One region of the Cobetia sp. Ld8 genome, then DNA from elsewhere that is predicted to be linked to it. Evidence: predicted binding sites of a transcription regulator. Region 1 holds the regulator's gene; each other region holds the start of a gene.
The links. Region 1 encodes LexA, which represses DNA repair genes until DNA is damaged. Its sites were predicted from a motif close to TACTGTNTANNTANACAGTA; they were not measured.

Region 1 (4,881 bases):
TCGCGGGCGAGGGTCAGCCCCGCAACATCGACCATTACGGAGCCCAGCGGCTGTGTCATGTCATCCTTCCTGTCCATGGCCTGCGGCAGTGATGTCCCGTGAAGAGAGGAATCACGACCGCCAGGACTTCATGTCTTTTACGGGGCTCGGCAGCCTGGAAGAAACGTGATGAATCAGGCTGCCAGCGCGAGGAAAGGCGCAATTCTAGCCGACTGAACCCCTATCGAACAGTCGCGGCCAGCTGCGCCTCGGCAAGGGGCTGTCACGTAGATTCCGGTAACAGCTCATGGAGGGTATCAGACTCGGACACCAACGCCTTCAGGCATGCAGCAGCACCGGAGTGTCGGGCACAGCCTCGGCAAAGAGTCGCAGCAGATCGTCATCACGCAAGCGAATGCAGCCGTGGGACGCCGCTACCCCCATGGGCTCAGTGCTGGGCGTGCCATGAAAATAGATGTAGCGGCGCAGGCTATCGACCCGCTCGCCGCGGGCATTGCGACCACGATTGACGCCGGGCTCGCGGCCGCTGAGCCACAGAATGCGCGTCAGGATCCAGTCACGCTCAGGATGCTCTAAGGCAAGCTCGGGCGTGAACACCTCGCCCGTGAAGCGCCGGCCGCGATAGACGGCGCCACGCGGATTGCCCGCCCCGATGGCGGCACGAATCACATGCCAGCCGGTTGGCGTGCAACCGCTGCCGTCGAGCTCGCCGATACCGTTGAGGCCGCTGGAGATCGCGCAGGCGTGCACCAGCGCGTCAGGGTCAGCCGCGGGGGGCGGCGCATCACGACTGCCACTCGGCATGTCATTGCGTATCTCAAGCCTCTGGCGCGAGAGATCCACCGCTACCCAGCAGGCCATCAGCTGGCCGCCTGGGTGACCGCCTCACCATCCCCGAGCGAGGCAGGCAGCGGCGCTGCCATCGCCGCGACCACCACCGGACGCATGTGCTGGATCAGCTCGCGCACCGTGGTGTGATGGCCGTACTCGGCCTCCTCGATATCGCGCAGCGCATCCAGGCCCGAGAAGGTAAAGATCACGCTGCCGAGCATGAAGTGCAGACGCCAGAAGCGCTCGTTGTCCGGCAGATCAGGCGTCGCCAGCTTCAGAAGCTCGGCGAAGCGGCTGAAGACCGTGCCGTAATGCTCACGGATATAGCGCCGCATGTGGCCCTGACCCTGGGTATAGGCCAGCCCGAGCAGGCGCATGAAGGTACGCAGACTGTTGCGCTCGGCCGGCACCTCCAGCACGGTACGCGCCATCACCTCCAGCAGGACCTCCAGCGGCACCTGACGCCCGGCGTATTGCTGCTCGATGCTGTCGAGTGCCGCGTGGAAACGCTCACTGAAAGGGTCGAGATAGCGCGCGAAGACCGCCTGGATCAGCGATTTCTTGGAGCCGAAGTGGTAGTTCACCGCCGCCAGATTGACCTTGGCCTTGCTGGTGATGTTGCGCAGTGAGGTCTCGGCGAAGCCGCGCTCGGCGAACAGCACCTCGGCAGTATCGAGGATGCGGGTAACGGTATCGGTCTGGGCCATGGGCGGAACCCTTGTCAGGTAGAAAAGGACTGGAGTCGTAGGTCACGGCGCAAGCCCCGCGCGGCGACTCTCTCATGAGGTGGTGCAGGTTCACCGCAAGGCGCGTTCGATCATGGCACCCGTGAGCACTACCATCGGCGAACATTCGTTTGAAACACCTTGATTCTAGCGCGCCATGCCATGACTGACAATTCTCTCGCGTTTCAAACACCAGAGGTTTAGCCAAGCCTGATATTCCCTCAACGCTGACCGAGCCGATTCAAGGGCTCGTCATGCTCGGTGACTGACCACCCACGCCAGAGCCAGGCCGGGTTCATCTCCAGGCATTCACTTCCAGGCATTCACTTCCAGGCATTCCCTTCCAGGCATTCCCTTCAAGAAAGAGTGCCTCGGATATCGGCACGAAAAGTCGCCAGACAGCGATATCTCGACGACTACCTGCCCTTTGAGGCCACCACGCAAGCCACGATGCCTTGCATGACCGCCATGACTGGATACAATGACAGTTGTATGGATGCACACCCCGTGCCGTCAGCTCAAGATGCCGCCCAGGCCAAAGGCAATGCCATGACCCAGCCGCTTACTCCGCGCCAGCAGGATGTCTTCGACTTCATCATCAAGACCATCAAGTCCTCTGGCTACCCACCGACGCGGGCCGAAATCGCCCAGGCGCTGGGCTTCCGCTCGCCGAATGCCGCCGAGGAGCATCTGCGTGCCCTCAAGCGCAAGGGCGCCATCGAGATGGTGCCGGGCACCTCACGTGGCATTCGCGTGCCGTCGCTGGCTGACGTCGACGACAGCGCCAACGATGGTCTGCCGGTGATCGGGGAAGTGGCCGCCGGCAGTCCGATTCTTGCCAGCGAGCATATCGACCGTCACTGCCCGCTGCCGAGCGACTACTTCTCGCCGGCTGCCGACTACCTGTTGCGCGTGCGCGGCGTGTCGATGAAGGACGTGGGAATTCTGGAAGGCGACCTGCTGGCCGTGCACCGCACCAGCAGCGTGCGTGACGGCCAGATCGTGGTGGCACGTCTGGGGGATGAGGTCACCGTCAAGCGCTTCCGCCGTGACGGGCATTACGTGTGGCTGGAAGCCGAGAACGAGGACTTCTCGCCGATCAAGGTCGACCTGCGCACGGACAGCCTGGAGATCGAGGGTCTCGGGGTGGGCGTCATCCGCGATGGCGGCCTGCACTGAGGCCTTGACCAGCAGCGCTTTTCTCGCAGAGTTCTGAGCAGCAGAAAAGCCGCACGCATTGCACAAAAAAACCCGCCTCGAGGCGGGTTTTTTTGTGCGCGAAGCGCGAGCGATGAATCAGTGCACGATGCCTTCTGACTGCTCGTCCTCGTCTTCTTCACCATCCCAGAGGCGAGTCCGGGTGATGGCGTGGTCGATCATCTCACGCGCGACCTCGAAACGATTGTCACGCAGCAGATCAGCGGCCTCGTCCGAAATGCGAATGCTGAGCAGCGGCTCACCTTCGCTTTCCGCGGCGCGCAGAATCACTTCACCATCTTCCATTTGCACAATTTCAAGTACGGCGGGATCGGACACGTCATTCCTCCTGCACGGCATCTCGCGAGATACCGGCGTCGTTGTAATCGTCAGCGCGACGGCTGGCAAGCCCGGCACCGCGTTGCCATCAGCGACGCAGAAAAAAGTACGACCACAGCCAGAGCCATGGTCGTACCGGAGAATGCAGGGCTTGCCACAATGCGATCAGTCTAGCACCCGTGAAGGCGAAACGTCACCCGATTGCCATGCGCCAGTCATCACCAGCGTGCAGCACCAGATCAACGCCTTGACCTACCACTCGACACTCGACTCGCGCAGCTGCGGCAGCAGCGCCTTGAATGCCGTGATGGCGGCACTGAGACGCTCGGCCAGCGAGGCGCTCGAGGCTGCCGCGATGATCAGACCATCACCACGCGAACGCGATTCCTCGCGGCGAGCGACGCCGCCCTCTTCATGCAGGCGGGTCACATCCGCGACCAGCTCAGACAACCAGCTGTCGGAATGCTCCAGCAGGCTGCGCAGCTGCTCGACCTCGGCGATGGGCGTCGGCGGCGACGCCAGGCGCTCGCGCCAGCTACCCTCTGGCCAGCGCGCCGTCACGGCACACTCTTCCAGCAATGACGCCAGCGCCAGCTCCAGCAGGGCGAGCGCGCCCTCTTCACCGGCCATGCGACGCGCCACGGCATGCTCATCGTCGCCAGAGGCTGCTGACTGGGCCAGCAGCAACTCGGCCTGATACAGCAGCTGATTGGTACGGGCACGCTGGCTCATCAGCTCTTGGCTCCCTTGCGCTTGTCCTCGACGACCCAGCGACCGTTGTCGTAGGTCGCTTTCCAACCGGTCGCCTTGCCTTCCTCATCGGTCATGACGTACTGAGCCTTGACCTTGCGCGAGAAGCGAATCTGCGCCGGACGTCCGTCCGGGTCCTGATCCGGGGCCTCGAGAATGAAGTGATACTTCTCCGGCAGCTCGTCGGCGTGCGCCTTGAGCTCCTTGACCAGCGGCGGACGCGTCTCGCGATTCTTGGGGAACTGACTGGCCGCCAGGAACAGGCCACTGGCGCCATCGCGCAGCACGTAGTGGTCCTCGACCTTGACGCAGGCAAGTTCCGGCATCGGAATCGGGTCCATCTTCGGCGGCGCCACTTCACCGGACTTGAGCAGCTTGCGGGTGTTCTTGCAATTCTCGTTGGTGCAGCCGAAGTACTTGCCGAAACGCCCGGTCTTGAGCTGCATGTCGGAACCGCACTTGTCGCACTCGATCACCGGGCCATCGTAGCCCTTGATGCGGAACTGACCTTCCTCGACCTCGTGACCGACACAGTCCGGGCTATTGCCGCAGACGTGCAGCTTGCGCTGCTCATCGATCAGGTAGCTGTCCATCGCGGTGGCGCAGATCGGGCAGCGACGCTTGGCGCGCAGCGCATCCGTCTCGGCATCTTCACCGGCATCGGCCGCCACGGCTTCATCGCCCGGCAGCAGATCGATGGTGGTCTTGCAGCGCTCCTTGGGCGGCAGGTTGTAGCCGGAACAGCCCAGGAAGACCCCGGTCGAGGCGGTACGGATCTGCATCTCACGTCCACAGGTCGGGCAGGCGATGTCCGTCGGCACCGGCTGGTTGGGACGCATGCCCTCTTCGGACTGGGCGTGGTCCAGCTCGGCCTTGAACTCGGCGTAGAAGGTGTCCAGCAGCTCGCGCCAGTTGCGTCCGCCGTTGGCCACCTCATCGAGATAGTCTTCCATGCGCGCCGTGAAGCCGAAGTCCATCAGGTCCTTGAAGGACTCGCTGAGGCGATCGGTGACGATGTCGCCCAGCTTCTCGGCATAGA
Region 2 (4,881 bases), 240 kb from region 1:
GGCGTCCTTGACCACGCCGGAGACGAAGGCGGCGACGCTGCGCGAGGACAGACGCTCCTTGGTCTGGCCGGCGAACTGCGGATCGAGCATCTTCACCGACAGCACGAAGGCGGCGCGCTCCCACAGGTCATCCGCACTCAGCTTGACGCCACGCGGCAGCAGGCTGCGGTAGTCGCAGAATTCCTTGAGCGCCTCGAGCAGACCGGAGCGCAGGCCATTGACATGGGTGCCACCCAGCGGCGTGGGGATCAGGTTGACGTAGGGTTCCTGCACCAGCTCGCCGCCTTCCGGCAGCCACTGGATCGCCCAGTCGACCCCGTGCTCCTCGTCCTCGAAATGGCCGACGAAGGGCGATTCCGGCAGGCGCTCGAAGCCATCGGTGGCGCCGAGCAGGTAATCGCGCAGGCCATCCTCGTAGTGCCAGGTCGTCTCGCTGCCATCGGTCTCGATGAGCACGACCTTGAGGCCCGGACACAGCACGGCCTTGGCACGCAGCAGGTGGCGCAGGCGCGGCATCGCCAGGCGCGGGCTATCGAAGTAGCTCTCGTCCGGCCAGAAGCGCACCAGGGTGCCGGTATTGCGCTTGCCGACGGTGCCGATCTGGGTCAACTCCTCGGCCTTCTCGCCATTCTCGAAGGCGATGCGCTGACGCAGGCCATCGCGGCACACTTCCACTTCCAGACGCGTCGACAGCGCATTGACCACCGAGACGCCCACGCCGTGCAGGCCGCCGGAGAAGCGATAGCTGTCCTGGGAGAACTTGCCCCCCGCGTGCAGCTTGGTGAGGATCAGCTCGATGCCGGTCACGCCATGCTCGGGGTGGATGTCGGTGGGCATGCCACGACCGTCATCGCCGACCTCGATACCGCCATTCTCGAGCAGGCGCACGCGGATTTCCTTCGCGTGCCCCGCCAGCGCCTCATCGACGGAGTTGTCGATGACTTCCTGCGCCAGGTGGTTGGGCCGAGAAGTATCGGTATACATGCCGGGCCGCTTGCGGACCGGTTCGAGGCCGGAGAGGACCTCAATGGAACTGGCGCTGTACTGACTCATCGCAGCCTTGTGTCCTTGGTGTTGACGTCCGCCATCCGACTCGCCATTTCACATGCGCGAGACGGACAACGGATTCCTGAAAAATGAGAGACCGGCGCCTGGCGTCCAGCATCGAACGCCCTGCCAAGTCGTGCCAATCCATGTCGTGCCAAGAGGTGCCGTGCCCAGCCAGGTCGTGGTGTGTCGTAGCAGAAAGCACCACGCGCATGACCTGCTAGTCCGGCGCGACATGCATCGCCGCTGCGGTGGCGGGGGCCAGCCGGTGCCCGCCATGCGCCATGATCGCCGGCAGATATTCCGCCAGCTGCGCAAAGCCGTGATCGCCACCCGGCGTGATGATCAAGCGACTTCCCTGATAGAGCCCTGCGGCATCATTGACATCCAATGTCTCATCGGCCGTCGCCAACAGCACCAGGGTGCGCTGCGCCGTGACCGGCTCCGCTTCCAATGCGAGCAGCCCGGGCCCGAAATCCTCGGTGACGGTGAACGTCACGCCGGTATAGGGGTTGGCATGCACCGAGCCGAGCCATTCGCTGACCAGTCGCGCGGGACGCACGGCCGGATTGATCAGCACACTGCGCGGCCCCTGACGCCAGACGCTCTGTGAAGGGCCTGCCGGCCCCTCGAGGCGTGCGGCCTCACGCGCGACCAGCCAGGTAGCCAGAAAGCCGCCCATGGAGCTGCCGATCACCATGATGGCGTCATCACAGACAGGGTCTGCGGGGTCCAGCGCCAGGCGCTCACACAACGTGAGATAGGCCGCGTTGACCGCCGCCTGACCCGCGCCGGGCTCCGGGGGGATGTCCGGCATCACGCACGGCAGGCCGAACTGCTCTGCCGCGCGCTGCATCAAGCGTGCCTTGGGCGAACAACTGGCCGAATTGAAGCCGTGCAGATACAGCAGACCCTTGACGGGCGCGGTGGCGTGCATCGCTGCCGTATCTGACGGAAAGGGGGAATTGGCCATCAGCACTCCCGACAACACGCCAGACCGCGAAACCTCCCCTCCCACGCCTCAAGATGGCTGGGCATCTCTCGAGCGTTCATAGGTTGGGAGCAGGGTTTTCGACGGTCCGCGTCGTGCTGTCTAGTGTAAACGATTGATTCGCTTATAGGATAGCGAGAATACTGTATAAATCAACAGAGAGCGACGACTGACGCCGCCGCTCGTCTTGCATGGCATATCAGCATGCCCTTACACACTCACACTCACACTCACACCCACTCTCACTCACATCCGCCGTGGGCTCAGCGCGGGTCCTGATCCTGGGCTGCCCACACCGCTTCGATCAGCGCACGGCTGGAGGCATCCAGCGTCTCGAAGCCTTCGCCAGTGGTCATGGTCGCTTCGGTGGCGGTGGCGATCTGCTTGCCCAGCTCCACGCCCCACTGATCGAATGGATTGATATCCCAGATGGTGGCCTGAACGAAGACCTTCTGCTCGTAGAGCGCAATCAACGCACCCAGCGTTTCCGGTGTCAGCGTTTCCAGCAACAACGTGGTCGACGGCTGATTGCCACGGTAGCGCTTGTGGTTCGGCTGCGCCTCATCACCGGGAATGGCGTCATCACCCAGCATCAGCACACGTGACTGGGCAAAGCAGTTGGCCAGCGTCAGACGGTGCTGTGCCTTGAGGTGGGCGCGTGTCTCGGCGTCCTCGACGTGATCATAACGGCACATCGGCGCGATGAAGTCACACTCGACCGCCTGGGTGCCCTGGTGCAGCAGCTGATAGAAGGCGTGCTGGGCGTTCGGCCCCAGCTGGCCCCACAGCACCGGACAGGTCGAGTAGTCGATCATCTCGCCATCGTTGGTCACTGACTTGCCGTTGGATTCCATCTCCAGCTGCTCGAGGTAGCTTGCGAAGTATTCCAGGCGACCGTCGTAGGGCAGGATGGAGTGGGCGCGGATATCGAGGAAGTTGTTGTTCCAGATACCGGCCAGCGCCAGCAGCACCGGCAGGTTGTCTTCCAGCGGCGCGGTGCGGAAGTGCTCATCCAGCTCATGCGCCCCGGCTAGCAGGCGACGGAAGTTGTCCATGCCGACATTGAGCGCGATGGGCAGACCGATGGTGCCCCACAGTGAATAGCGGCCGCCGACCCAATCCCAGAACAGCAGCTGGTGTTCCGGCGCGATGCCCCACTCGGTCATCTTTTCCGGCTTGGCGGAAGCGCCGATGAAGTGCTGACGGTTGATCAGCGCTTCCAGGCGCCCTTCCGGATCGAGGCGTGATTTCAGCCAGTCGCGCGCGGTGCGGGCATTGGACAGCGTGTCGATGGTCGAGAATGACTTGGAGGACAGGATGAACAGCGTGGTTTCCGGGCTGAAGGATTCCAGATAATCCGCCAGCTGGGAGCCATCCATGGTCGAGGCGAAGTGCACGCCGATCTCGTGGATGTCCTTGGGACGGCAATCGCTCAAGGCGCTGGAGACCATCAGCGGGCCCAGGTCCGAGCCACCGACACCGAGGTTGACCACGTCGGTGATCGGCTTGCCGGTGGCGCCGCGCCACTGGCCGCTGTGGAAGGTGTCGACCATCTCGGCCAGGTGCTCGAGGCTCTCGTGGATGGCCGGCACGATATCCTCGCCGTCCACCTCGAGGCTGGCGGAGCGCGGCAGACGCAGCGCGGCGTGCAGCGCCGGACGGTCTTCGGAGCGATTGACATGTTCACCGGCCAGCAGGCGCTTGATGCCCTGCTCGACGCCGGTTTCGCGCGCCAGATCCAGCAGCAGCTCCAGGGTCTCGCCCTTGAGGCGCTGCTTGGAGAGATCCAGACGCAGTCCCGCGGCTGAGCGCGTGAAGGTCGCCACTCGGTCACGCCCTTGCGCCGCATCCTCGGCGAACAGGTCCTTCAGATGCACATCGGCCATCTGCTCTTGATGATGGCGCGCGAGAGCCTGCCAGGCCTGGGTATTACGACGCGCAGAACGTGCCGCTGATTGAGTGGACATGGCCACCTCTCTCCTTGAAGTGTAATGACCGGCCCTGCATGGCCCGGCCTGAAATCGATTGATGGAGGCATCACCCGCCGGCCGTGACGGGTGCGTCACGGGCGCCGAATGCGTAGAATGGCGGGCCCGACGGGGCGCTCTGCCCGGCCGGTCCTCGGCCACAGGCATGTCGCCCTGGCCCACTGCCCGATGAAGCCTTGATCCATGAGTGATGCATCTTACCGTGACGCGATATTTACGACACCCCTTGACCGTGTCGCCAGCTTCTCCTTCGACGAGCAGGTCGTCAGCTGCTTTCCGGACATGCTGCGCCGCTCGGTGCCGGGTTACGGTCAGATCATCGCCATGCTGGGCCTGATGGCCCGCGCCCACCTGCGCCCCGGCGCGCGGGTCTATGATCTGGGCTGCTCACTGGGCGCTGCCAGCATGGCGCTGGCCCGCGAGATGGCCGCCGAGGATATCGAGATCGAAGCCGTCGATCTGTCCAGACCGATGGTCGAGCGCGCCAGCCGCGAACTCGCCGAGGCCTTCCCCGACCACCGCATCAACGTCACCGAAGCCGACATTCGCACCCTCGACTATCAGCCGGCCGGCATGATCGTGGTCAATCTGACGCTGCAGTTCCTGCCGCCGGAAGACCGCGACGCCGTGATCGACAAGCTGTTCGCGGCGCTGGAACCCGGCGGCTTGCTGATCCTGTCCGAGAAGATCATCAGCGATGATCCGGTCGAGAATGCCTGGCTGATCGAACGGTATCATGACTTCAAGCGCGCCAACGGCTACTCCGATCTGGAAATCTCCCAGAAACGTGAGGCCCTCGAGGACGTGATGAAGCCCGACAGCCTGAACACGCATCATGAGCGCCTGGCGCGCGCC
Region 3 (4,881 bases), on a different contig from region 1:
GCGACTGTTTTGATCAAGTTTTGCATTTGCCCTGAAGATTCCCTATCGTTTTGCCTTGGCCGATCATACCTGATACATCAAGCGACTGCGAAGAGTACCCCAGCATGGCCGATCAGAACCATGAACTGCGCAAGGCGGGACTCAAGGTAACCCTACCGCGAGTCAAGATCCTGCAGATCCTCGAGAAATCGACGGATCGACACCTGAGTGCCGAGGACGTGTACAAGGCGTTGCTTGAGGCTGGCGAAGATGTCGGTCTGGCGACGGTTTATCGTGTGCTCACCCAGTTTGAAACAGCGGGACTGGTGATGCGTCACAACTTCGATGGCGGTCACGCCGTCTTCGAACTGTCCCAGGAAGAACACCATGACCACATGGTATGTCTGGACAGCGGCGAGATCATAGAGTTCTGTGATCCCGAGATCGAGCGCCGTCAGCGCGAGATCGTCGAGGAGCACGGCTATGAGCTGGTCGAGCATGCGCTAGTGCTCTACGTGCGCCCCAAGGGCGACAAGAGCGACAGCTGACGCGGGTTGCGTCAGGGATGACGTGGCCGGAGAGCCTTCTCCGGCCAGATACACGAACGGCCGCCCTCAGGGGCGGCCGTTCGTGTATCTGGCGTTCATGTTTCCTCAATCCATGACTCTGGCGTTCGTCTTGTTGAGGAGCGTCATTGGACGAATGGACGTCGCTGGCAGTGCATGAACGGCGCCGACAGCGCTCAGTGGCGGCTGTCGGCAGCGCCGAGCATCTCGCGGGCATGGGCGAGGGTCTGCTCGGAAAGGTGAATGCCGCCCAGCATGCGTGCCAGCTCGCGCACGCGGCCACTTTCATCCAGCAGCGCCATGTGCGTGCGGGTCGTGTCCTTCTCGGCCTGCTTCTCTATATGCAGGTGCTGATGTGCCTGTGCGGCGACCTGCGGCAGGTGCGTGACGGTCAGCACCTGGCCCTTGTCGCCCAGGCGACGCAGCAGCTGACCGACGATCTCGGCGGTGGCGCCGGAGATACCGACATCGACTTCATCGAAGACCAGGCTGGGGATGGTCGAGCGACTGGCGGCCACGACCTGGATCGCCAGTGACACACGCGAGAGCTCGCCGCCGGAGGCGACCTTGGCCAGCGCACGTGGCGGCTGGCCCGGGTTGGCGCTGATGCGGAAGTGGATACGCTCCATGCCTTCGGGCTGCGGGCGCTCCCGCGCCTCGATGGCGACCTCGAAGGTGGCCTTGCCCATGCCGAGGAAGGCCAGCTGGTCCTGGATGTCGCTGGCCAGTTGCGGGGCGGCGGTGGCGCGTTTGGCGCTCACCTCGCTCGCCAGCCCCTTCCAGGCCTCGCGACGCTGAGCCACTTCTTCGCGCAAGGCTTCGATGGCCTCCTCATCGCCACCCAGGCCGTCGAGTTCTTCGCTCAGGCGTTGATGAAGGCCATGCAGCTCGTCCGGCATCACATGATGCTTGCGCGCGATCTGGTGAATGCGGCTCAGGCGCTCATCGACGAAGGCGAGGCGCTCGGGATCGAGTTCGGTGACTTCCACGAAGCGATGCAGTTCACGCGCCGCTTCTTCTATCTGGATGCGCGCTTCCTCGAGCATGCCCAGCGCACTGGCCAGTGAGCCATGTTCGTTGCCCGGCAGATGCGCCAGGCGCGCCAGGGCCTGGTTGAGGCGCGGCAACGCACCTTCTTCGTCGTGATCACAGCACTCGGCGGCGGACTGCGCCTCGGCCAGAATCTGCTCGGCATTGGCCAGCGTTTCCTGCTCCTGCTCCAGGGCTTCCAGCTCCCCTTCGCACAGCGCCAGTTCATCGAGCTCCTCGACCTGATAGCGCAGCAGCTGGCGACGTGCACGCACCTCATCACCATCATTGCTCATGCGCTTGAGGCGACGATGCGCCTCCTGCCAGTGACGGAAGTCCTCGCGCAACTGGGCAGCCTGAGTCTCCAGGCCCGCATATTCGTCGAGCTGACGCAGATGCGTCTCTTCCTTGAGCAGGGAGTGATGGGCGTGCTGGGAGTGGATGTCGATCAGGTGCTCGCCCAGCTCGCGCAGGTCGGCGATGGTGCAGGGCGTGCCGTTGATCCAGGCCTTGGAGCGGCCGCTGGCGGTGATGACGCGACGCAGCAGGCAGTCGTCGCTGCCCAGTTCGCGCTCATCCAGCCACTGACGGGCGTCGCCAAGCTCACTGATATCGAAGCGCGCGATGAGGTCGGCGCGGTCGGCGCCATGCCGCACGCTGCCGGCATCGGCGCGCTCGCCCAGACACAGGCCGAGGGCGCCGAGCAGGATGGACTTGCCGGCACCGGTCTCGCCGGTGATGGCGGTCATGCCGCGGCGGAAGTCGAGTTCCAGCGTTTCGACGATGGCAAAATCTTGGATGGCGAGTTGCAGCAGCATGACTACCTCCGAGGGGGCTTTGACGTACGCCGTGCTGGGGGAACATCAGCGGACCCGGACTCGATGGGCGGGCTACGGTGTCGCCATACAGTATGTTTATACAGTTAACATGGCTTTTTATACAGCACGTTCGGGTGGCCTTCAATCCATGCCGGACTCAGTGGGGAGAAAAGCCTGCGGCAAGGCTTGAGAAGCGATGTGCTGTCCCCATATAGAGGCACTGACACTTTCAGTCGGCAGCAATGGCCTGGCCTTGCTGCCTCTCAAGGCAACTCATGGCCTGTCTGTCAGCCAGTACGCGTGATGCTTCGCAACAAGCTCAGCAGGCCACGAATCAGGGCAATGGCGCATAGACGCCGGCCCGCAGGAGATCAGCATGGCTCAGGACCCGCAGACCCCGATGGATGAAGAGCTTCAGCGTGCCGCTCGCGATGCCGAGCCGCAGCCGGAAACGCCGGAAGGTGAAGTGATCGACAACGTACTGGATGCCGACGATACCGGCGCCGAAGGCTCTCTGGTGGACAACCCGGAAGCCGAGATGCTGGCCGCCCAGGTCGAAGAGCTTGAGCAGGCCGTCAAGGAAGCCAAGGACCAGGCGCTGCGTGCGGCTGCCGATGCGCAGAACGCGCGCCGTCGTGCCGAGCAGGACGCCGAGAAGGCGCGCAAGTTCGCGCTGGAGAAGTTCGTCAAGGAAATGCTGCCGGTGGTGGATTCCCTCGAGAAGGCACTGGAATCCATGTCGGGTGACGAAGCGGCCAAGACCCACGTCGAAGGCATCGAGATGACCTTGAAAATGCAGCTGGATGCCCTGAACAAGTCAGGCGTCGAGCAGCTGGATCCGCATGGCGAGCCCTTCGATCCGGAATACCATCAGGCTGTCGCCATGGTGCCGTCCCCGGACGCGGAGCCGAACAGCGTCATCGACGTGATGCAGAAGGGTTACACCCTCAATGGCCGCCTGGTGCGTCCGGCGATGGTGGCAGTCAGCAAGGCCTCCTGAGGCCTGCGCGCTCCCGACGCCCGATAGGCGTTGGATCGCGCCCTGTGGGGGCTCAGGGCGATCCGGCCCGGGAAAATTTGCCCGGCCGGGTCTTGAAACCCTGACACGCGACCCCATCTAGAGAAACAAGTTCAGGCACCGACACAAGGTGCCGACATCCAGACTTATCTTTCAGGCTAGCAACAGATTCGAGGTATACGATTATGGGACGCATCATCGGTATTGACTTGGGTACTACCAACTCCTGTGTGGCAGTGCTCGACGGCGAGAAAACCAAGGTCATCGAAAACGCTGAAGGCGGTCGCACCACACCGTCCATCATCGCTTACACCGACGACAACGAGATTCTGGTCGGCCAGTCGGCCAAGCGTCAGGCAGTGACCAACCCGGAGAACACTCTCTTCGCGGTCAAGCGCCTGATCGGTCGCAAGTTCAAGGATGATGTGGTTCAGAAAGACATCAAGATGGTGCCGTACAAGATTGTCGAAGCCGACAACGGCGACGCTTGGGTGCAGGTGAAAGACAAGAAGATGGCTCCGCCGCAGATCAGTGCGGAAATCCTCAAGAAGATGAAGAAGACCGCGGAAGACTACCTCGGTGAAGAAGTCACCGAAGCCGTCATCACCGTGCCGGCCTACTTCAACGATTCCCAGCGTCAGGCGACCAAGGACGCCGGCCGCATCGCGGGTCTTGACGTCAAGCGCATCATCAACGAGCCGACTGCCGCAGCCCTCGCCTACGGCATGGACAAGTCTCGTGGTGACAAGACCATCGCGGTCTACGACCTGGGCGGCGGTACCTTCGATATCTCCATCATCGAAGTCGCCGACGTCGACGGTGAGACCCAGTTCGAAGTGCTCGCCACCAACGGCGACACCTTCCTGGGTGGTGAAGATTTCGACATGCACCTGATCAACTACCTGGTTGACCAGTTCAAGGCAGACAGCGGTATCGATCTGTCCGGCGACAACCTCGCCATGCAGCGTCTGAAGGAAGCCGCCGAGAAGGCCAAGATCGAGCTGTCCAGCGCTCAGCAGACCGACGTGAACCTGCCGTACATCACGGCTGACAACACCGGTCCGAAGCACCTGAACGTCAAGGTGACCCGCTCCAAGCTCGAGTCTCTGGTCGACGACCTGGTCGCACGCTCCCTGAAGCCGTGCCAGACCGCGCTGTCCGACGCCGGCCTGTCCGCCTCCGAGATCGACGACGTCATCCTGGTCGGTGGTCAGACCCGCATGCCGCTGGTGCAGTCCAAGGTGGCCGAGTTCTTCGGCAAGGAAGCTCGCAAGGACGTCAACCCGGATGAAGCGGTCGCCGTCGGCGCCGGCATCCAGGGCGGCGTGCTGGGCGGCGACGTCAAGGACGTGCTGCTGCTGGACGTGACCCCGCTGACCCTCGGTATCGAGACCATGGGTGGCGTGCTGACGCCGCTGATCGAGAAGAACACCACCATCCCGACCAAGAAGTCCCAGGTGTTCTCCACCGC
Region 4 (4,881 bases), on a different contig from region 1:
ATGATCGCTGACATGTTCGACCACCGGATGGCGTCCGCCTTCGATATCGATGCCCGGGGTCTCGCTGAGTTCGGGGCGTACGAAATCGAGCGCGGCAGCGCGATCGGCGAAGGCGGTCAGCACATCCAGTGACGCCAGCGCGCGGGCCGTCTGCTGCAGGCCATCCAGTTCGGTATTCAGGTCATCCAGCAGGTGCTCGTACAGCAGCTTCTCGCGCGCCAATGACTTGGACTTGGCGGACAGCGCCTTGTCCTCGAATTCCTTGAGCTCGGGGATGATGAAACGCTCGGCATTCTTGAGGGTCTGGCGACGGATGTATTCCGGCGGGGCCTCGGCCGATTGCGAGCGCGGCAGCTCGATGAAGTAGCCGTGCACGCGGTTGTAGCCGACCTTGAGGTTGCTCAGGCCGGTGCGCTCGCGCTCGCGGGTCTCGAGTGCGACCAGATACTGGCCGGCGTTCTCGGACAGGCCGCGATACTCGTCCAGCTCATCGTCGTAGCCATCGGCGATCACGCCACCATCGCGCAGCACCACCGGCGGATTCTCGACCAGCGCCTCGCTGAGCATCGCGGAAAGTGCCGGGAACAGGCGGATGGCATCGCGCAGGTCATCGATTGCGCTGCCTTTTTCGACGCTGGCGAGCACGGCGCGCAGCTCGGGCAGGGTGTTGAGGCCATCGCGCAGGCGTGCCATGTCACGGGGGCGTGCGCTGCGCAGTGCGACACGGGCGAGGATGCGCTCCACATCGCCGATGCGCTTGAGCAGACCTTGCAGTTCGAAGGGGTAGTCGCCATCCAGCAGACGTTGCACCGCCGCCTGACGCTGGCCGATCTGGAGCTGATCGCGCAGCGGACGGTTGAGCCAGCGCTTGAGCAGGCGTGAACCCATCGCGGTCGCGGTGACGTCCAGCACGCTGGCCAGCGTGTTGTCGCTGGTGCCGCCCAAGTTGGTATCGATCTCGAGGTTGCGACGGCTGGCGGCATCGATCACCACCGAGTCATCGCGGCTCTCGACGGCCAGCGCGGTCACGTGGGGCAGGCCGGTACGCTGGGTGTCGCGAGCGTAGTCGAGCAGAGCGCCGGCTGCCGTGACGGCGCGCGTCAGGTGGCTGCAGCCGAAGCCGTTGAGGTCCTGGACGCCGAACTGATCGCACAGCAGGCGCAAGGCAGTCTCGTGATCGAAGTGCCAATCGCTCTGGCGGGTCAGGCCCGGGCGCGAGGCCAGGCTGGCGGGGAGGGTACGGCTTTCGCCGACCATGACTTCGGCAGGCGACAGACGCTGGATCTCGGCCAGAAGCTCGTCATCACCACTGACCTCGAGCACGCTGAAGCGACCGGAGGAGAGCTCGAGAGCGGCCAGGCCCCAGGTCTCGCCATCACGGTGCAGCGCCACCAGCAGGTTGTCGCGGCTGGCATCCAGCAGCGCCTCATCGTGCAGCGTCCCCGGTGTGACGATACGTACCACCTTGCGCTCGACAGGCCCCTTGCTGGTCGCCGGGTCGCCGATCTGCTCGCAGATGGCCACCGATTCGCCCATCTTGACCAGGCGTGCCAGATAGCCTTCAGCGCTGTGGTAGGGCACCCCTGCCATGGGAATCGGTGAGCCGCCGGAGCTGCCGCGCGCCGTCAACGTGATGTCGAGCAGTTGTGCTGCGCGCTTGGCGTCCTCATGAAACAGTTCATAGAAGTCGCCCATGCGATAGAACAGCAGCACGCCGGGGTGCTCGCGTTTGATCTTCATGTACTGCGTCATCATCGGCGTCATCTGGGGCGCGCTGTTCTTGGCCATGGCCATGGACTTCCTTGACTGCACTGCAATGGGAAAAAGCACACATGCGAGAGCACGGCATGCGGGATGCGCGATATTCTACGGACTGGCGCGGCCGGCTCCAATGCCTGTGATGTCTCATGCTCGCTGCCCTTTTCACCCGATGACCTCCACAAGGAGAAAGTTCGTGAGCCAATTGACTGGTACGACCCCTGAGGCTGAGTGCGCGAATGCCCTGGCTGAGCAGTTGCAGGCGCTGGCGGTCGCGCGCGGGGTGCGCGTCACCACCGCCGAGTCGTGCACCGGGGGCGGGGTGAGCGCGGCGATCACGGCGATTGCCGGCAGCTCCAGCTATTTCGATGCGGGCTACGTGACCTATTCCAATGCCACCAAGCAGCGCCTGCTGGGGGTCAGTGAGGCATCGCTTGAAGAGTTCGGTGCCGTCTCAGAGGCGGTCGTGTGCGAGATGGTGCGGGGCGCCTGTCGCGAAAGCGGCGCTGAGCTGGGGGTGGCGATCAGCGGTGTGGCCGGCCCCGGCGGGGGAAGTGACGAGAAGCCCGTCGGCACCGTGTGGCTGGCGTGGGGGAGCGAGGCGCGCCAGCAGGCACGCTGCTGTCACTTTCCCGGCGACCGGCAGGCCGTGCGTGACGCCGCCGTGCGGGAAGCGTTGCAGGGCTTGATCGAGCGCGTGGAGGCCTTGCAGATCGGCACCGAAGACTCGTGAGCCCGATGCAAGCCCCGCGTTGAGGGTGCTGCCTGAAAAAGCGCATCACCGGACTGGCAGAGTGACGCAACTTGCGGCATTATACTGTCCATGTATACAGGGTTTTGCCACGACACCTCAGCCGCTAGTCTGACGGTGTCTGCTCAGCTCTCAGTGACAGAATTCTCTATTCCAGGTGGCAGCCCGTGTGGCTCCGCCGTTCGACAGGAGGCCACATGGCAAAGGACGACAATCGTACCAAGGCGCTGAACGCGGCGCTGTCCCAGATCGAGCGCCAGTTCGGCAAGGGCGCCGTCATGCGCATGGGCGATGCCCCGCGTGTGGCCATCCCGTCGGTTTCCACCGGTTCTCTGGGGCTGGATATCGCACTCGGCATCGGTGGCCTGCCCTTCGGGCGCGTGGTCGAGATCTATGGCCCGGAATCCTCGGGCAAGACGACACTGACCCTCTCGGTCATCGCCCAGGCGCAGAAGCAGGGCAAGGTCTGTGCCTTCATCGATGCCGAGCACGCACTGGATCCGTCCTACGCCGAGAAGCTGGGCGTCAATCTGGACGAGATGCTGGTCTCCCAGCCGGACACCGGTGAGCAGGCGCTCGAGATCGTCGACATGCTGGTACGCTCCGGCGGTGTTGACGTCATCATCGTCGACTCCGTGGCGGCACTGACGCCGCGTGCCGAGATCGAAGGCGAGATGGGCGACTCTCACGTCGGCCTGCAGGCGCGTCTGATGTCCCAGGCACTGCGCAAGGTGACCGGTCACATCAAGAACGCCAACTGCATGGTGGTGTTCATCAACCAGATCCGCATGAAGATCGGCGTGATGTTCGGCAGCCCTGAAACCACGACTGGCGGTAACGCACTGAAGTTCTACTCCAGTGTGCGTCTGGATATCCGTCGCACCGGTTCCGTGAAGTCCGGTGATGAAGTCACCGGTAACGAGACCCGCGTCAAGGTCGTCAAGAACAAGGTCGCGCCGCCGTTCCGTCAGGCCGAGTTCCAGATTCTCTACGGCAAGGGCATCTATCACGCCGGTGAGGTGATCGACCTGGGTGTACAGTGTGGTCTGGTCGGCAAGTCTGGCGCCTGGTACAGCTATCAGGGCAGCAAGATCGGTCAGGGCAAGGCCAATTCCGCCCAGTACCTGGAAGACAATCCCGCCATCATGGAGGAGATTGAAACCCAGATCCGTGCCCAGTTGCTGGCAGCACCGGAAGCCAAGGAAGAGCCGAAAGAGACCGCGGCCGCCGAGAGTGAAGACGACCTGGATATCGATCTCGATTGAGGTTCGTCCAGAAGAAAGAGCAAGAGCGCCAGCCGCCAGGCTGGCGTCATCGCACCGTGTCGTTTCCGACCCGGTGAGATGATCCCAAGGCGCCCGCCCCGATGACTCGGAGGCGGGCGCCTTGCGTTCACGTCCATCGATGTCCTTCTGCTCAACCCCGGGGAGCATGACCATGCACGATGACAGCGCTGAAATGGGTGGGCCTGAGTATCAACCGCTCGACTCAGGCGCGATGACGCCGCAACGGCGTGCGCGCAATGATGCCATCGCGCGTCTGGCACGTCGCGAGCATAGCCGCCGCGAGCTGCACGACTATCTCAAGGAGCGTGACTACCTGCGGGCGGTCAGCGATGACGAGTTGGCACAGCGGCAAGCCGCGGGCGAGGAGGGCGCACAGGCGGCCTTGAGTCGCGATGAGGTCGAGCTGCTGATCGAGGAGGTGCTGGAGCGCATGGCCGAGGAGGGCCTGCAATCCGATGAGCGCTTTGCCGCCAGCTTCCTGCGGACGCGAGTGCTGCGCGGGCAGGGGCCGAGGCGTATCCAGCAGGAGCTGCGCCAGCGTGGTATCGATAGCGAGACGCTCAATGCCGTGATGCGTGCCGCCAGTGACCCGACGCCGGATGCCTTCGGTCATGTCGAGGCGGTGGATTTCTTCGAACTGGCGCGCGAGACGCTGGCCAGGCGCTTTTCCGGCCCCGGCGAGGGGCACAAGGAGCGCGCACGGCGCGAGCGCTTTCTGCTCCAGCGCGGCTTCGACTATGAGCAGCTGCGCTATGCCATGGAGTCCGCTTGGAGTGATGAGGGCGAAGAAGGCTAGCTGGCGGGCAACTGTTTGGCTCTCATGACGCGCAAACCGGCGCTTCAAGACATTTCCCCCCCTTTAGCTTGCGCGAACAGGCGTTATACTAGGTCGTCTTGCGACGGCACGGGGCAGGCGCCTTCTTTCATGCTTTTCATTGCACCTCCATGCATACCCACATGGATGAATATGCAGAAACCATGCGGAAGTCATGCAGAAGACCCCCGGAGCGTCTTTACGCACATCGCTACGGAACCTCTATGAAAAGCGCAGAAATCAGAAACGCCTTCCTGACCTATTTCGAGAAG

Region 2: the regulator LexA is predicted to act here: its motif matches at 2,180-2,199, upstream of ACJJV2_RS11900 (YqiA/YcfP family alpha/beta fold hydrolase).
Region 3: the regulator LexA is predicted to act here: its motif matches at 2,479-2,498, upstream of recN (DNA repair protein RecN).
Region 4: the regulator LexA is predicted to act here: its motif matches at 2,574-2,593, upstream of recA (recombinase RecA).

The regions. Positions count from the first base shown of each region.
Region 1 is NZ_JBISHF010000008.1:459,316-464,196, forward strand. Features, by position in the region: gene nagZ (beta-N-acetylhexosaminidase) at 1-59, opposite strand, end outside; gene ACJJV2_RS12895 (L,D-transpeptidase family protein) at 319-861, opposite strand; gene ACJJV2_RS12900 (TetR/AcrR family transcriptional regulator) at 861-1,538, opposite strand; gene lexA (transcriptional repressor LexA) at 2,106-2,735, shown strand; gene ACJJV2_RS12910 (hypothetical protein) at 2,853-3,092, opposite strand; gene ACJJV2_RS12915 (DUF6586 family protein) at 3,345-3,824, opposite strand; gene topA (type I DNA topoisomerase) at 3,824-4,881, opposite strand, start outside.
Region 2 is NZ_JBISHF010000008.1:219,234-224,114, forward strand. Features, by position in the region: gene parE (DNA topoisomerase IV subunit B) at 1-1,053, opposite strand, end outside; gene ACJJV2_RS11900 (YqiA/YcfP family alpha/beta fold hydrolase) at 1,268-2,020, opposite strand; gene pgi (glucose-6-phosphate isomerase) at 2,302-4,005, opposite strand; gene cmoA (carboxy-S-adenosyl-L-methionine synthase CmoA) at 4,210-4,881, shown strand, end outside.
Region 3 is NZ_JBISHF010000009.1:52,445-57,325, reverse strand. Features, by position in the region: gene ACJJV2_RS16425 (outer membrane protein assembly factor BamE) at 1-26, opposite strand, end outside; gene fur (ferric iron uptake transcriptional regulator) at 105-527, shown strand; gene recN (DNA repair protein RecN) at 722-2,392, opposite strand; gene grpE (nucleotide exchange factor GrpE) at 2,769-3,392, shown strand; gene dnaK (molecular chaperone DnaK) at 3,596-4,881, shown strand, end outside.
Region 4 is NZ_JBISHF010000005.1:195,206-200,086, forward strand. Features, by position in the region: gene mutS (DNA mismatch repair protein MutS) at 1-1,788, opposite strand, end outside; gene ACJJV2_RS01425 (CinA family protein) at 1,955-2,491, shown strand; gene recA (recombinase RecA) at 2,707-3,774, shown strand; gene ACJJV2_RS01435 (regulatory protein RecX) at 3,947-4,591, shown strand; gene alaS (alanine--tRNA ligase) at 4,834-4,881, shown strand, end outside.